2 regions of the Phytobacter diazotrophicus genome follow, and region 2 is predicted to be linked to the other one. Evidence: riboswitches for the same ligand, from Rfam matches in the RefSeq annotation. Region 2 holds a riboswitch; the other holds the start of a gene.

Evidence for each region. Region 2 has a riboswitch for cobalamin ahead of ACS0RQ_RS09630 (cobyrinic acid a,c-diamide synthase CobB). Riboswitches for the same ligand answer to the same signal wherever they lie in the genome.
Region 1: another riboswitch for cobalamin. It lies ahead of btuB (TonB-dependent vitamin B12 receptor BtuB); the one in region 2 lies ahead of ACS0RQ_RS09630 (cobyrinic acid a,c-diamide synthase CobB).

What each region holds. Positions count from the first base shown of each region.
Region 1 covers NZ_CM125428.1:5,484,776-5,492,219, forward strand. Annotated here, with positions in the region: rRNA gene ACS0RQ_RS26530 (23S ribosomal RNA) at 1-816, opposite strand, end outside; tRNA gene ACS0RQ_RS26535 (tRNA-Ala) at 1,023-1,098, opposite strand; tRNA gene ACS0RQ_RS26540 (tRNA-Ile) at 1,207-1,283, opposite strand; rRNA gene ACS0RQ_RS26545 (16S ribosomal RNA) at 1,354-2,895, opposite strand; gene murI (glutamate racemase) at 3,289-4,140, opposite strand; gene btuB (TonB-dependent vitamin B12 receptor BtuB) at 4,085-5,935, opposite strand; cobalamin riboswitch at 6,002-6,181, opposite strand; gene trmA (tRNA (uridine(54)-C5)-methyltransferase TrmA) at 6,299-7,399, shown strand.
Region 2 covers NZ_CM125428.1:1,988,219-1,995,662, reverse strand. Annotated here, with positions in the region: gene ACS0RQ_RS09660 (cobalt-precorrin-4 methyltransferase) at 1-545, opposite strand, end outside; gene ACS0RQ_RS09655 (decarboxylating cobalt-precorrin-6B (C(15))-methyltransferase) at 538-1,107, opposite strand; gene ACS0RQ_RS09650 (cobalt-precorrin-7 (C(5))-methyltransferase) at 1,097-1,702, opposite strand; gene cbiD (cobalt-precorrin-5B (C(1))-methyltransferase CbiD) at 1,696-2,835, opposite strand; gene ACS0RQ_RS09640 (cobalt-precorrin-8 methylmutase) at 2,832-3,464, opposite strand; gene cbiB (adenosylcobinamide-phosphate synthase CbiB) at 3,473-4,435, opposite strand; gene ACS0RQ_RS09630 (cobyrinic acid a,c-diamide synthase CobB) at 4,432-5,811, opposite strand; cobalamin riboswitch at 5,911-6,089, opposite strand; gene pocR (transcriptional regulator PocR) at 6,308-7,219, opposite strand; gene pduF (propanediol diffusion facilitator PduF) at 7,444-7,444, opposite strand, start outside.

The DNA.
Region 1 (7,444 bases), 2.2 Mb from region 2:
CGGGGAGAACCAGCTATCTCCCGGTTTGATTGGCCTTTCACCCCCAGCCACAAGTCATCCGCTAATTTTTCAACATTAGTCGGTTCGGTCCTCCAGTTAGTGTTACCCAACCTTCAACCTGCCCATGGCTAGATCACCGGGTTTCGGGTCTATACCCTGCAACTTAACGCCCAGTTAAGACTCGGTTTCCCTTCGGCTCCCCTATTCGGTTAACCTTGCTACAGAATATAAGTCGCTGACCCATTATACAAAAGGTACGCAGTCACCCCATTAAGAGGCTCCCACTGCTTGTACGTACACGGTTTCAGGTTCTTTTTCACTCCCCTCGCCGGGGTTCTTTTCGCCTTTCCCTCACGGTACTGGTTCACTATCGGTCAGTCAGGAGTATTTAGCCTTGGAGGATGGTCCCCCCATATTCAGACAGGATACCACGTGTCCCGCCCTACTCATCGAGCTCACAACCTGTGTGCTTTCGTGTACGGGGCTGTCACCCTGTATCGCGCGACTTTCCAGACGCTTCCACTAACACACAAGCTGATTCAGGCTCTGGGCTGCTCCCCGTTCGCTCGCCGCTACTGGGGGAATCTCGGTTGATTTCTTTTCCTCGGGGTACTTAGATGTTTCAGTTCCCCCGGTTCGCCTCATTAACCTATGGATTCAGTTAATGATAGTGTGACAAATCACACTGGGTTTCCCCATTCGGACATCGCCGGGTCAAAGGTTCATATCACCTCGCCGGCGCTTTTCGCAGATTAGCACGTCCTTCATCGCCTCTGACTGCCAGGGCATCCACCGTGTACGCTTAGTCGCTTAACCTCACAACCCGAAGATGTTTCTTTCGATTCATCATCGCGCTGCAAAAATTTGAGAGACTCGAACACACCGTCATCTGTTCTTATTACGGAGAACAGACACTGTGTGTCGTTTCAATTTTCAGCTTGATCCAGATTTTTAAAGAGCAAAACTTCGCAGTGCACCTTTTCAGGTTCACTCTGAAGTTTTCTTGTGTTCGCAGTAAAAGATGGTGGAGCTATGCGGGATCGAACCGCAGACCTCCTGCGTGCAAAGCAGGCGCTCTCCCAGCTGAGCTATAGCCCCATCGTAGGTAAATCTCACCAACCTTAATTACTGTTGAGGCAAGGCGTGGTGACACGAAGCATACTTAAAGTATGTGAGTGTCGCCGCAACGCAGCATCAGCAGGAATTTGGTAGGCCTGAGTGGACTTGAACCACCGACCTCACCCTTATCAGGGGTGCGCTCTAACCACCTGAGCTACAAGCCTGCAGAGATTTTTTACTGCTGTATTTCATCAGACAATCTGTGTGAGCACTACAAAGGCAGGTTCTTTAAGGTAAGGAGGTGATCCAACCGCAGGTTCCCCTACGGTTACCTTGTTACGACTTCACCCCAGTCATGAATCACAAAGTGGTAAGCGCCCTCCCGAAGGTTAAGCTACCTACTTCTTTTGCAACCCACTCCCATGGTGTGACGGGCGGTGTGTACAAGGCCCGGGAACGTATTCACCGTGGCATTCTGATCCACGATTACTAGCGATTCCGACTTCATGGAGTCGAGTTGCAGACTCCAATCCGGACTACGACATACTTTATGAGGTCCGCTTGCTCTCGCGAGGTCGCTTCTCTTTGTATATGCCATTGTAGCACGTGTGTAGCCCTGGTCGTAAGGGCCATGATGACTTGACGTCATCCCCACCTTCCTCCAGTTTATCACTGGCAGTCTCCTTTGAGTTCCCGGCCGGACCGCTGGCAACAAAGGATAAGGGTTGCGCTCGTTGCGGGACTTAACCCAACATTTCACAACACGAGCTGACGACAGCCATGCAGCACCTGTCTCACGGTTCCCGAAGGCACTAAGGCATCTCTGCCAAATTCCGTGGATGTCAAGACCAGGTAAGGTTCTTCGCGTTGCATCGAATTAAACCACATGCTCCACCGCTTGTGCGGGCCCCCGTCAATTCATTTGAGTTTTAACCTTGCGGCCGTACTCCCCAGGCGGTCGACTTAACGCGTTAGCTCCGGAAGCCACGCCTCAAGGGCACAACCTCCAAGTCGACATCGTTTACGGCGTGGACTACCAGGGTATCTAATCCTGTTTGCTCCCCACGCTTTCGCACCTGAGCGTCAGTCTTTGTCCAGGGGGCCGCCTTCGCCACCGGTATTCCTCCAGATCTCTACGCATTTCACCGCTACACCTAGAATTCTACCCCCCTCTACAAGACTCAAGCCTGCCAGTTTCGAATGCAGTTCCCAGGTTGAGCCCGGGGATTTCACATCCGACTTGACAGACCGCCTGCGTGCGCTTTACGCCCAGTAATTCCGATTAACGCTTGCACCCTCCGTATTACCGCGGCTGCTGGCACGGAGTTAGCCGGTGCTTCTTCTGCGGGTAACGTCAATCAACACGGTTATTAACCGTACTGCCTTCCTCCCCGCTGAAAGTGCTTTACAACCCGAAGGCCTTCTTCACACACGCGGCATGGCTGCATCAGGCTTGCGCCCATTGTGCAATATTCCCCACTGCTGCCTCCCGTAGGAGTCTGGACCGTGTCTCAGTTCCAGTGTGGCTGGTCATCCTCTCAGACCAGCTAGGGATCGTCGCCTTGGTGAGCCATTACCTCACCAACAAGCTAATCCCATCTGGGCACATCCGATGGCAAGAGGCCCGAAGGTCCCCCTCTTTGGTCTTGCGACATTATGCGGTATTAGCTACCGTTTCCAGTAGTTATCCCCCTCCATCGGGCAGTTTCCCAGACATTACTCACCCGTCCGCCACTCGTCACCCAAGGAGCAAGCTCCTCTGTGCTACCGTTCGACTTGCATGTGTTAGGCCTGCCGCCAGCGTTCAATCTGAGCCATGATCAAACTCTTCAATTTAAAAGTTTGATGCTCAATGAATTAAACTTCGTAATGAATTACGTGTTCACTCGTTGAGACTTGGTATTCATTTATCGTCCGAGGACGTTAAGAATCCATGTCACTTTGAGTGCCCACACAGATTGTCTGATAAATTGTTAAAGAGCAGTGCCGCTTCGTTTTTCGCTGCGGCGCGGGGTGTGCATATTACGCTTTCCCGCTGCAGAGTCAAGTATTTATTTTCACTTTTCTCTGCGGAATTCTCACCGGCATTCGCCTGAGAACCCTGCTGACCCGGCGGCTTGCTTGCCGTTGTTCCGTGTCAGTGGAGGCGCATTATAGGGAGTTCTCAGGAAGTGACAAGCCCTAATTTTAAAAAATTTTTCAACCGTCTCTTTTTTGCTCAAAAGACCATTAAAGCGCGAGTTTTTCGAGCGTTCCGAAGCCATAGCGCTGTAAAACGGGCAATAAAAGAACAGTTTCTGGTGTGACGGCCATGCAATACGCCAGATTTGCATCTGCTGATTTAGCATCAGGCGCCTCATGCTCAAGCAACCAGGCCGTACGACGCGCTATAGCCGCACCCGAATCCACCAGCCGCGTTCCCTCCGGAAGCACCTGCAACAGCTCATGCTGCAATAAAGGGAAATGCGTACATCCAAGCACCACGGTATCCGGCGGCTCAGGCATCCGAAGCCACGGACGTAAAATGCGTTTGAGTTCATCCAACGGAACTGGCTTACCGTGCAGCTTCGCTTCCGCAAGCTCAACCATCTCCGCTGAACCCAGCAATTCAATTTTGCATTCGTTAGCGAAGCGCTTAATGAGTTCGTGGGTATAAGGACGCTTTACGGTTGCACGTGTGGCCAGTAACCCCACCACACCATTCGCCGTTAAGCGTGCAGCGGGCTTGATCGCGGGAACCACCCCAACAACCGGGAAAGCGAATTTCTCACGTAGCGCAGGTAAAGAAACGGTGCTGGCGGTATTACAGGCAATGACGGCAAGCGCCAGGGGATATTGAGCCTGAACGGCAGTGACGATTTCGACAACACGTTCGACGATAAACTCTTCGCTCTTTTCACCATAAGGAAAGGCGACATTATCGAACGCGTAAATATAATGCAGGTCCGGCAGGAGATGCCGGACCTCATCATAAACAGATAACCCACCTACGCCAGAATCAAACACCAGCACGGTGGGCCGCAGTTTAGAAGGTGTAGCTGCCAGACAAGGTGTATTCTCGTCCTGCAGTTTGGTAGCCATAAGCTGTCTCGTAATCTTTATCGAACAGGTTAGCTATTTTACCACGAACTGTCAGATGTGAGGTCATCGGATATGACAATCCAATGTCCCAGACGCTTACACCGCCCAGCTTAACGGTATGGGAAGTATAGGTAGTTGCGTCATAGGCGTTGTCATAGCGTTGCCCCAGATATTGATACGCCACATTCCAGCCAAGGTCATAAATCTGCCCGGTCAGTTCGTACTTAACCTGCTGCTTCGCACGGCGAGCAAGCACCTTATTGGTTTCGTCATCACGCGGATCGATATATTGCAGCGTCAAATGGTGATCGACAGGACCTGTCGTTACGTTTCCGGTCCACTCCAGCCCTTTGATCGTTGCCGATTTCACGTTGTAATAAGCGCTATTATCGTAATCAATCAGGTTATTGATTTCATAGCGATACGTAGACAGACGCCAGTCCAACGGTCCCGTCAGGCCTTCAAGCCCTGCTTCCCATTGCTTCGACTCTTCCGGTTTCAGATTCGGGTTGGAAGCAATGCCAAACCGCTCCGCGCCAAACTGCTGCCCAAGCGATGGCGCCAGGAATCCGGTCCCATAAGAAAGCGTCACTCGGTAATCATCAACGAACTCCCAACCCGCTGCTGTCTGCCAGGTACCATGCCAACCGAACTGTTCGTCATGGTCTTCACGCCCGGATGCTTCCAGGGTTACTTTGTCGATTTGCTGCTGGCCGGTCAAATAGAGCCCGGTGGTGTCGCGCTTATAGATATCCGTACTGGATGTGCCGCTGGATTGCAGTTTCTCTTGTTTCCAGTCAACGCCACCACTGACGGAACCATGTCCCACCTCGACGTTGTTACCCCATTGGATGTAACGCTGTTCCATATTGTCCAGGCTTGCGCTCGCTGCATAGCGACCATCCTGCGCATTGTAATTATAATTTTTAAGGTGCTGATAATTGGCAATCAGCTGAGATGAGTAGATGCCGGAATGATAATTGAGGCCGGTATCCCATGATTGGGTATAGTTCTGGCTTTCATCGCCACCACCTGCGTAACCACCACTGCCCTGGTCATAGTCAGTATTGGAGCTGTAGCCATAGCCGCGGAAGAAACCTGAGACGCTATCGTTAAACTTATGCTGAACACCGCCCCAGAACAGTTTATTGCGATAACCGTCGCGATCGCTGTCATCCGCGTAGGTTGAGTCCGGCTGAACGTTAAAACCTTTGGTCGTCTGATACGCACCAGCAGCAGTGACCATCGTATCGCCAAAGCGTTGATTTATCGCGCCGTCATAGTTCTGGTAACCGTTGGTCCCCATCCCTGCGTTAATCTGCGCGCGCTCATCTTCACTCATCGTAATGATGTTAACCACACCACCGATGGCACCGGATCCATAAACCGCAGAGCGTGGCCCACGGATATATTCAATACGTTGTACCAGCGAGACCGGGATCTGACCAATATCGATTGCATTGCCAATACCGGCACGCGCCATCGGTACACCGTCAATCAGCACCAGTACATGACGCGCTTCGGTACCGCGAACAAAAAGAGAGGAGCTCTGCCCGATTCCACCGTACTGGGCAATGTCCACCCCTGGCAGACGACGCATCACATCGTTAAGGTCTTTTGACTGCCAGCGTTGAATATCTTCACGCGTCACCACATCGGTGGGTGCCAGTACGGTATTCACCGGTTGTTGAAAACGGTTTGCTGTTACCACCAGAGTGTCCGGGTTGCCATCCTGCGCCCAGCCGGAAAAAGCTGTGACGGAGAGCGCCGTCAGCAGCGAAGCTTTTTTAATCATTGTGAGAGCATCCACAAAATAATAAGGATGCCGCAGGTGTCATCAATAGCTCGCGATGATGGCACCAAATGCGACGTAATTCCGGCAGGTCTTCGGGCTAGGAGGTACAACAAGATGATGACTTCCCACATATATATGCAGTGTCTGCTTTCGCTACCATCCCACACATCCTTACCGCTGCGCGTCAGCTCCAGATTTACACTGGATTCCCTTTTAACTCACAGGACCGGAACAAGGATGCTACATTCAGAAACATATAGATGTCCAGACTGCTATGCCGGGAAGTGAAAAAACATCAGGACTGGACATCCCCTGAGCAATCCCTACAATCCCCGCGTTATTCTTAATCATTCAGGAAACACAATGACACCCGAACACCTGCCAACAGAACAGTACGAAGCCCAGTTGGCTGAGAAAGTCGTACGTCTGCAAGCCATGATGACGCCTTTTTCCGCGCCCGTTCCGGAGGTGTTCCGCTCACCGGTCAGCCATTACCGCATGCGTGCCGAATTCCGTATCTGGCACGACGGTGACGATCTCTACCACATTATTTTTGATCAACAGACGAAAAGCCGAATCCGTGTCGATAGCTTCCCGGCGGCAAGCGAGCTGATTAATCAGTTAATGAAAGAGCTGATGGAAGGCCTGCGCGGCAATAAGGTGCTGCGCCACAAGCTATTCCAGATTGATTACCTGACCACCATGAGCAATCAGGCCGTTGTCTCCCTGCTGTATCACAAAAAGCTGGATGACGAATGGCGTGAAGAGGCTACGCGTCTGCGTGATGCTTTACGTGCTAAAAACCTGAATGTGCACCTTATCGGGCGCGCCACCAAAACTAAAATCGAGCTGGATCAGGATTATATCGACGAACGTCTGCCGGTCGCCGGGAAAGAGATGATTTATCGCCAGGTTGAAAACAGCTTCACACAACCTAACGCGGCGATGAATATTCAGATGCTGGAGTGGGCGCTGGGCGCGACGAAAGATTCAACGGGAGATCTGCTGGAGCTCTACTGTGGGAACGGCAATTTCTCACTGGCACTTGCACGTAATTTTGACCGCGTTCTGGCCACAGAAATCGCCAAGCCTTCGGTTGCGGCCGCGCAATACAATATCGCAGCGAATCATATCGATAACGTGCAAATCATTCGTATGTCGGCAGAAGAGTTTACTCAGGCGATGAACGGTGTGCGTGACTTCAACCGCTTGCAGGGTATCGATTTGAAAGGCTATCAGTGCGAGACGATTTTTGTCGATCCGCCGCGTAGCGGACTGGATGCCGGGACAGAAAAGATGGTGCAGGCCTATCCGCGCATTCTTTATATCTCCTGTAATCCGCAGACGCTGTGTAAGAACCTGGAAACCCTGAGCCAGACACACCGCGTTGAACGCCTTGCGCTGTTCGATCAGTTCCCTTACACGCACCATATGGAGTGCGGCGTATTGCTCACGGCGAAGTAAAAAAAAGCGCATCAGCTCAAGGGCCGGATGCGCTTTATTTGTTTG
Region 2 (7,444 bases):
CGCTCAGCAACGCGATTGATGCGTTGTACGGAGAGATAAATCGCCATTGAGGTCTGGTGGCTGGCAAAGGATTCCAGTTGTTCAAGTGGCGGGACCGGGGTACGTCCTTCGAGGCGAGTGATGATCAAACTCTGCGACACTTCCGGCACGGTGTATTCCACACCCAGCTCTGCCGCCGCCCCGAGGAAGGCACTCACGCCAGGAACGACCTTCCACTGAATACCACGCTCAGTCAGCACTTCTCCTTGTTCACGCACGGAGCCATAAAGGGAGACATCACCGGTTTGCAGGCGCACCACCACTTTTCCCGCTTTCACACCGGCTTCCATCAGGTCGATGATCTGCTCCAGGTGCAGTTCGGCGCTGTCGTGGCACTCGGCGCCCGGCGGGCAGTATTCGAGCAGCTCGGTATTAATAAGCGAGCCCGCGTAAATGACGACCTGTGCCTGCTGCAACAGGCGGTATCCTTTCAGGGTGATAAGCTCGCGGTCACCGGGGCCAGCACCGACAAACCAGACGGTTTGCGTATCAAATTGTTCAGCCATGAGACTCTTCCTTCTCGCAGGAAATCACAAAAACAGGGTTATTCGGTTTGAAGTAGTGGCCGCTGCCCAGCGCATGAAGAAGCGAAACCTGAATTTGCTGGCAGTCCAGCGCGGCGACCTCGCAGGTAGCGAGGTGGCTCAGCGCGCTGCTGAGGTTCTCCTGCAAAATAAAAGTCATCACCAGGCGTCCACCGGGGATCAGTTGGGCCAAAGACCAGTCAATCAGTTGGGTCAGGTTGCCACCGCTGCCGCCCATAAAGACCGCGTCAGCGGGCTGTTCGACAAATAACGGCGCCACGCCCGGGACAATGGTGATATTGCGACAGCCAAAGTGCTGGCAGTTCTCTTCCAGCAACCCCAGCGCCGCCGGATTGCGCTCAATGGCGGTCACCTGCAACTGCGGGTGGCAGACGGCAGCCTCAATCGAGACGCTGCCTGTGCCTGCGCCGATATCAATAAAATGGCGGGCAGCGGATAAGTTCAGCCGCGAGAGCGCCAGCGCGCGGACCACTTCTTTGGTCATCGGGACACTTTCACCGCGCAAAAACAGTTCATCTTTCATTGAGGATCACCACGACATTCATCTCATACTGCGCCTGGACATCACGGGCGGGCAGCCAGTGAATGCGTTCATTGTCCATCGCCAGATTTTCGCCAATCACCAGCCAGCGCTCTCCCGCACCGCGCGCCACCAGGGCCGCGGCAATTTCCCGCGGGCCACAGCGGGCATCAGTCACCATCGCGGTTTTAGGGGAGCGAGCCAGGGCGTCAAAATCCACATCGCGCCCGTGGGAGCTGGTCAGCCAGATATCATTCATATCGATGCCGGTCTTAGCGCACAGGTACTGCACAGCGCTGATGCCCGGAATAATGCGCACCTGTTCAATGCCGAACTCGGCCACCAGACGTTTGCCAATGCCGTAAAAAAGCGGATCGCCGGATGCCAGCACCACGACGCGCTGATGCATCCGCTGCGCAATCCAGCGTATTAATCCGGGGATGTCGGCATCCAGCGCACGACGTTCGCCAGCAAAATCAGGGAACTGCTCAAGATGGCGTTTACCGCCGACCAGGACATCCGCCTGCGCGACGGCATCCAGCGCCATGGGGGTCATTAAGGCCAGTGAGGCAGGCCCCATGCCTGCGACGGTCAACATTGCAAATCCTCCACAATGTCCTGGAACGGGCGGTTCGTGCCGAGGATGTGGTTATCAAACGAAAACATAATGGCGTCGCACTGGGGGGGATTTTTGGTAAAGCGCAGGTTCTGCATGACGCGCTGGCAGATACGCTGCGCCAGATGGTTGTACAGATGGCTGAATCCCGCCGCGTCGATGTACTCCATCGCCGCTTCGGTGGTGTCACACTCGCTGACTTTTTGCAGCAACTCATGGGGTGCGCCAAGCAGCGCCAGATGCGCCACCAGCGTTTCCATGCGCGCATCGGCGATATGGCTGTGGGTGTGGAAAATCCCGGCGGCGATTTTTACCAGCTTGCCCGGATGACCAATCAACACAATTTGCCGGTAACCGAGGCGAACAGCCTCTTCAATCATGTAGCCCACGAAGTTGCTCATGGTGACTACGATGTCGCTGGAAAGCCCCATTTGCTCGCGGACAAAGCGCTCCCCGTGATTGCCTGGCACCAGTACGACCTGCTCCAGCCCCGCTTCGCGTTTGATTTCCAGCTCCAGAGAAAGCGAGCGTTTCCAGCTCTCTTCAGACATCGGCGTGACGATACCCGTGGTGCCGATAATCGAGATACCGCCAAGTATGCCCAGCCGGCTGTTGTAGGTTTTTTGCGCCCGCGCTTCCCCTTCAGGCGCGAAAATTTCCACGTCGGCGCCACGCGAAGGACCAATCACTTCGCGTACGGCGGCTTCGATGGTCTGGCGCGGTGTGCGGTTAATGGCGGCGCTGCCAACCGGCAGGCCAATGCCTTTGCGGGTCACGGTGCCCACGCCTTCGCCGCCGGACAGCACAATCTCACCGCCATCATTCAGCGTGACACGCGCAAAAATCAGCATGCCGTGGGTGGCATCCACATCATCGCCGCCGTCTTTACGGATAGCGGCAATCCCTTGCTGGCCTTCAATATGCGGCGATTCAACGTTAAGACGCAGCGTGACGCCAGAGGGCGTGACAATCGACACCTGATGGATAATGTGCTGGCGCAGGACCATCAGTGCAGCGACTTTTGCCGCCGCCGTTGCACAGGAACCGGTGGTATAGCCTTTGCGTAGCGCTTTGCCGTTGTGCCACACCGGGGCGTCGAATGTCTCTTCGCTCATTGCGCCTCCCGCATGAAATATAAAAAGGCGTTAACGATCGCCGCAGCCACATTGCTGCCGCCTTTACGTCCCAGCGCGGCAATTCCCGGCAGCCCGCTTTCCACCAGCGCATCTTTCGATTCTGCCGCACCGACAAACCCGACCGGGACGCCAACCACGCCACACACCTGAGCGTTTTGCTCCAGTAAGCGGAACAGCGCGGTGGGGGCATTACCGAAGACGAAGATTTTTTCGCCCTCTTCGCTGAGCGCCAGATCCACCGCCGCCATCGAGCGGGTGATCCCCGCCTCTTTTGCTTTACGCACCACGCGCGGGTCGCTGATGTAGCACTTCACCTCGCCGCCAAATTTTGCCAGCAGGGTTTTGTTTATCCCGGAAAGGGCCATGGTGGTGTCGGTATAAAGCGTACAGCCGCTGCGAATCGCACTGCCGAGGCTTTCAAGGGCATCCGGGGAAAACCACAGGATGTCCAGCCAGTCGAAATCGGCGGTGGTGTGGATCACTCGTTTGATGATGGCTTCGTGCAGAGGGCTGGCAAAACGGTAATCAGGCCGCGTTTCGTGAATGATATCGCCAATAATGACAAAACTTTTGTCTTCAATGGCCTGGGGTTGCTGCAAATAATCCATTGTTTTCATCAGATTGCTGCTCCTGCGAGCGTAACATGCGTAAGCGCAAATACGGCCAGTGCCAGGGTGGAGGCTACCCACATAAGGCGTATGGTTTGCGTAATATCGTCAACGGTGATGGCGCGAGTCTCATCGCCAATCCAGGGTTTTTCGACGCGCTGGCCGAAGTAGTCATTTGGGCCGCCAAGCTGCACGCCAAGCGCACCTGCAACGGTGCCTTCCGGCCAGGCGCAGTTGGGGCTGCTGTGATTGCGGCGATCGCGCCAGCCGATACGCAATGCCCGTGCCGGGTTCAGGCGGCAAAACCAGGCGGCAACGCTCAGCAGTAGCCAGCTCAGGCGGGCCGGAATAAAGTTAGCCACGTCATCCAGACGCGCGCTCACCATGCCAATAGCACGATATTTTTCGTGTTTGTAGCCCACCATCGAATCGAGGGTATTTACCGCTTTGTAGGCCATCGCCAGCGGCGCGCCGCCCAGCAATAAAAAGAACAGCGGGGCAATAACGCCATCCACCGTATTTTCTGCCACGGTTTCCACGACCGCGCGGGTGATCTGCGGTGGCTGTAGCTGCGAGGTGTCGCGCCCGACTATCCAGGAGAGTTTCTCCCGGCTTTGGGCAAGCGTGCCGTGGCGCAAGGCATGCCCTACTTCCCGTGCCGCATCTGCCAGGCAACGCGCCGCCAGCAGGGTGTAGATCATCCACACCTCCACACACCAACCGAGCCACGGATGGATGGCTTGCGCGCAGGCCAGCACGCCATATGCCACACTCCAGGTCACACCCACGACCACCAGCCACATCACCCCACCACCAATACGCAAGGCGGTATCGGAATGGCAAACCCGGCGAACGGCACGCTGTGTCAGCGTGATCAGTGCGCCGATCCAGCGGACCGGATGCGGCCAGTGCGGAGGGTCACCCAACCATCGGTCAAGAAGCCATGCGGCAAACCAGGCAAGGATCGTCATAAGACACTCCTTGCAGCGGCAATCCAACGGCTCAACATGGTCGGGCGTTGCGCAAAATGGATGTGCAAATAGCTGGCGTAGGTGTTGCCCACCTGCCAGCCACCCTTCCACTGGGACAACATCCTGCCATCGCGGGTTTTTCGGCACTGCATGACCGCATCCTGCTCAGGAGTAAAATCGGAGTAGTGGAATTCATGGCCGCGCAGCGTCTCGCCTGCATCGGCAAGCAGCGTGGGCTGGCTGGCGGTGGCTTCACAATAGCCAAAGCGGGTCAGGCGTTTTCCCATCTCGCTGCCACCGGGTATCACCCCCACCATAGAATGAATGTCACCTGCGGCATCGCGAAGCGTAGAGCCGAGATACATCAGGCCGCCACACTCGGCGTAGATCGCCACACCACGCCGGTGCGCCGAACGGATAGCATCAAGCATGGACCTGTTAGCAGAAAGGGCGCGGGCGTAGAGTTCCGGGTAGCCGCCGCCGAGCCAGAGCATCTGGCATTCGGGCAATTCCGCGTCGTGCAGCGGACTAAAGCGCACTATCTTCACACCCGCATTGCGAAGCAGTTCTATGTTATCGGGGTAATAAAAGTTAAATGCCTCGTCATCGGCCAGCGCGAGCGTTATCCCCTCCCCTTCGTCACGCGCCGGTAAAGCAGGCCATTGCCCCTCGGGTAATGACGGGAGCGTGCTCAGAGAAATCAACTTATCGATATCCAGCGTTTGCGCGATGCGCCCGGCAAAATCACGCCAGGATTGGGAATCAATGACAGATTCACGTGCGGTGACCAGCCCCAGATGACGCTCCGGCAATGCCACTCCGGCAGTCACGGGCACATAGCCCAGTGCAGGAATGCCGCAATAGTGTTCGATAGCGTGTTTGAGCAACTGGTAATGGCTGTCGCTGTTGACGCGGTTAACAATAACACCCGCAATAGTGAGCGCCGGGTCGAAATGTTGAAAACCCATCACCGTGGCGGCGATTGAGGTCGACACCGCTTTTCCGTCGACCAGCAAGATGACCGGTACGCCAAGCTGTTTTGCCAGTGCGGCGCTGCTGCAATAATCAGGGTCAGTGCCATAGCCATCATAAAGGCCCATGACACCTTCAATCACGGCGATATCGGCGGCGTGCATTTGCTGGTTAAACAAGGCATTCAGCGTCGGGGCAGGCAGCATAAAGCTGTCAAGATTGCGGGATTCCACGCCCGTTACGGCGGTATGCCAGGCGGTATCGAGATAGTCCGGGCCGACTTTAAATGGCTGTACCCGCATACCGCGCTGCTGTAAAACGCGCAGCAGGCCGAGGGTGACGGTGGTTTTACCACAGCCACTTCCGGTACCGGCAAGGATAAAGGCGCGACGCCCGTCAGACATACCTTAAAGCCCCGTTCAGGGTGGAAAGGCTGTGTCAGGCTGTGCGTAGTCCCAGTCAATGACTGTACGCGTCTGAGCAACCGACTTCCCACCGAAGTTGTTGAGAGTAACCATCAGGCCGGTCTTCTGGCTTAGCGTCGTCCTCGCCCGTCCTTCCCAATCTTGCGATCAGTGGTGATTACGGGGTCGTCAGCATCACAGCAGCGGGGGCTGCGGGGGATTCTCACCCCCTTCCCAGCCGCGATAATTTGCGGCAAACCTGTTGGCTTCATTGTTCGTTTCACTCATACAGCATATTGCTGAAAAAGTGATTTTGCTCCTGACTGCAATCTATCGCATCAGGGAAATAAAAACTGGTTCAGTTTATCCCTGCATGGGCAATAATTTGTTGCGCTATAACAATTTATTGTCCGGCCTTTTCTCAAATCTCTTATTTTGACGGTCTTTCAGGCAATTTTATTGGTTTTAGGAATAACAAAATATTGTTATCGGAAATTTAATCGCCGTCATAGTTTGCATTATTCTGCAGGCGAAAAACTTGTGGCGTCACCTGATATGTCTGGCGAAATACTTTGCAGAAATAACTTGTTTGAGAAAACCCTAAATTGCGCGCGATGCTGGCGATACTCCAGTCACTGTGACACAGCATTTCTTTTGCGCTGGCCATACGCTGGCGATTGACCCAGGCATTAAAGCCAATTCCCTGATATTTTTTGAACAGCTTACTGAAATAGTACGGGCTAAGATAAACATGCGCCGCCACGTCTTCCAGGCGCAACTCATCAGAGAGATGGGCATCAATATAGCGCAACGCCTTCTTCATCTTACTGTCATGCGGCCCCTGATTTCGACTCGTTCGCCCCGCCTCCTGAGCCTGTTGCTGATCTTTGATGACAACGAAATTGAGCTGTTTTTTAAGGCAATTTTCGACTATCAGCTTAAGCAGATCGGCTGATGCAATGACCCGCGAGTAATCCATCTCAGGTACGTTCAGAAACTCATCCATCAGTTTCTGATCCGCCTGCCAGCGATCGTCAATATTAAGGATATTAATGAGTTCAACACTATCGCCTTCCCGCAAACGTACCTGCCCGCACAGTACAAACCCGACCAGGTGCCCGGCAATGACCAAAGGAATAGAAAAGTCGGTAAGTCCGGCATGGCAACGGTAGATGCAGGGTTGGTTGGATTTAGAGGCTTCGAAACCGCCACAACGATCGCTCATACGACACCGTGCACTGTGTTGCGGGTTCTGACGCATCAACTGACAAAATTGGGTGAAGTTGAAAAGCTCGGAAATTTCTTCGCCGTGGATATTAACGACAACAACGGCCAGACCGGTGGCTTGTGCAAAATCCTGGGCGATTTTATTAATGAGTTCGGAGTTTAGTGCACTCGCAGAAATCATGATAAAACCTCTCAGTTAATTTTAATTTATTGTTATAAACAAACCTATATTGTTTACACATCATTCATATTAAATGGCAATCAATAACACTGAATGACCATAGGCTGAATTCAAGATAACAAAAGTCTCCCATCCCTGGGAGACGATTTAGTGCGTTCGTGAAAGCAGATCACGAAATAAATAATTGCTGAACAGCAATTTCAAGACGCTATTTCGAAGAGGCGT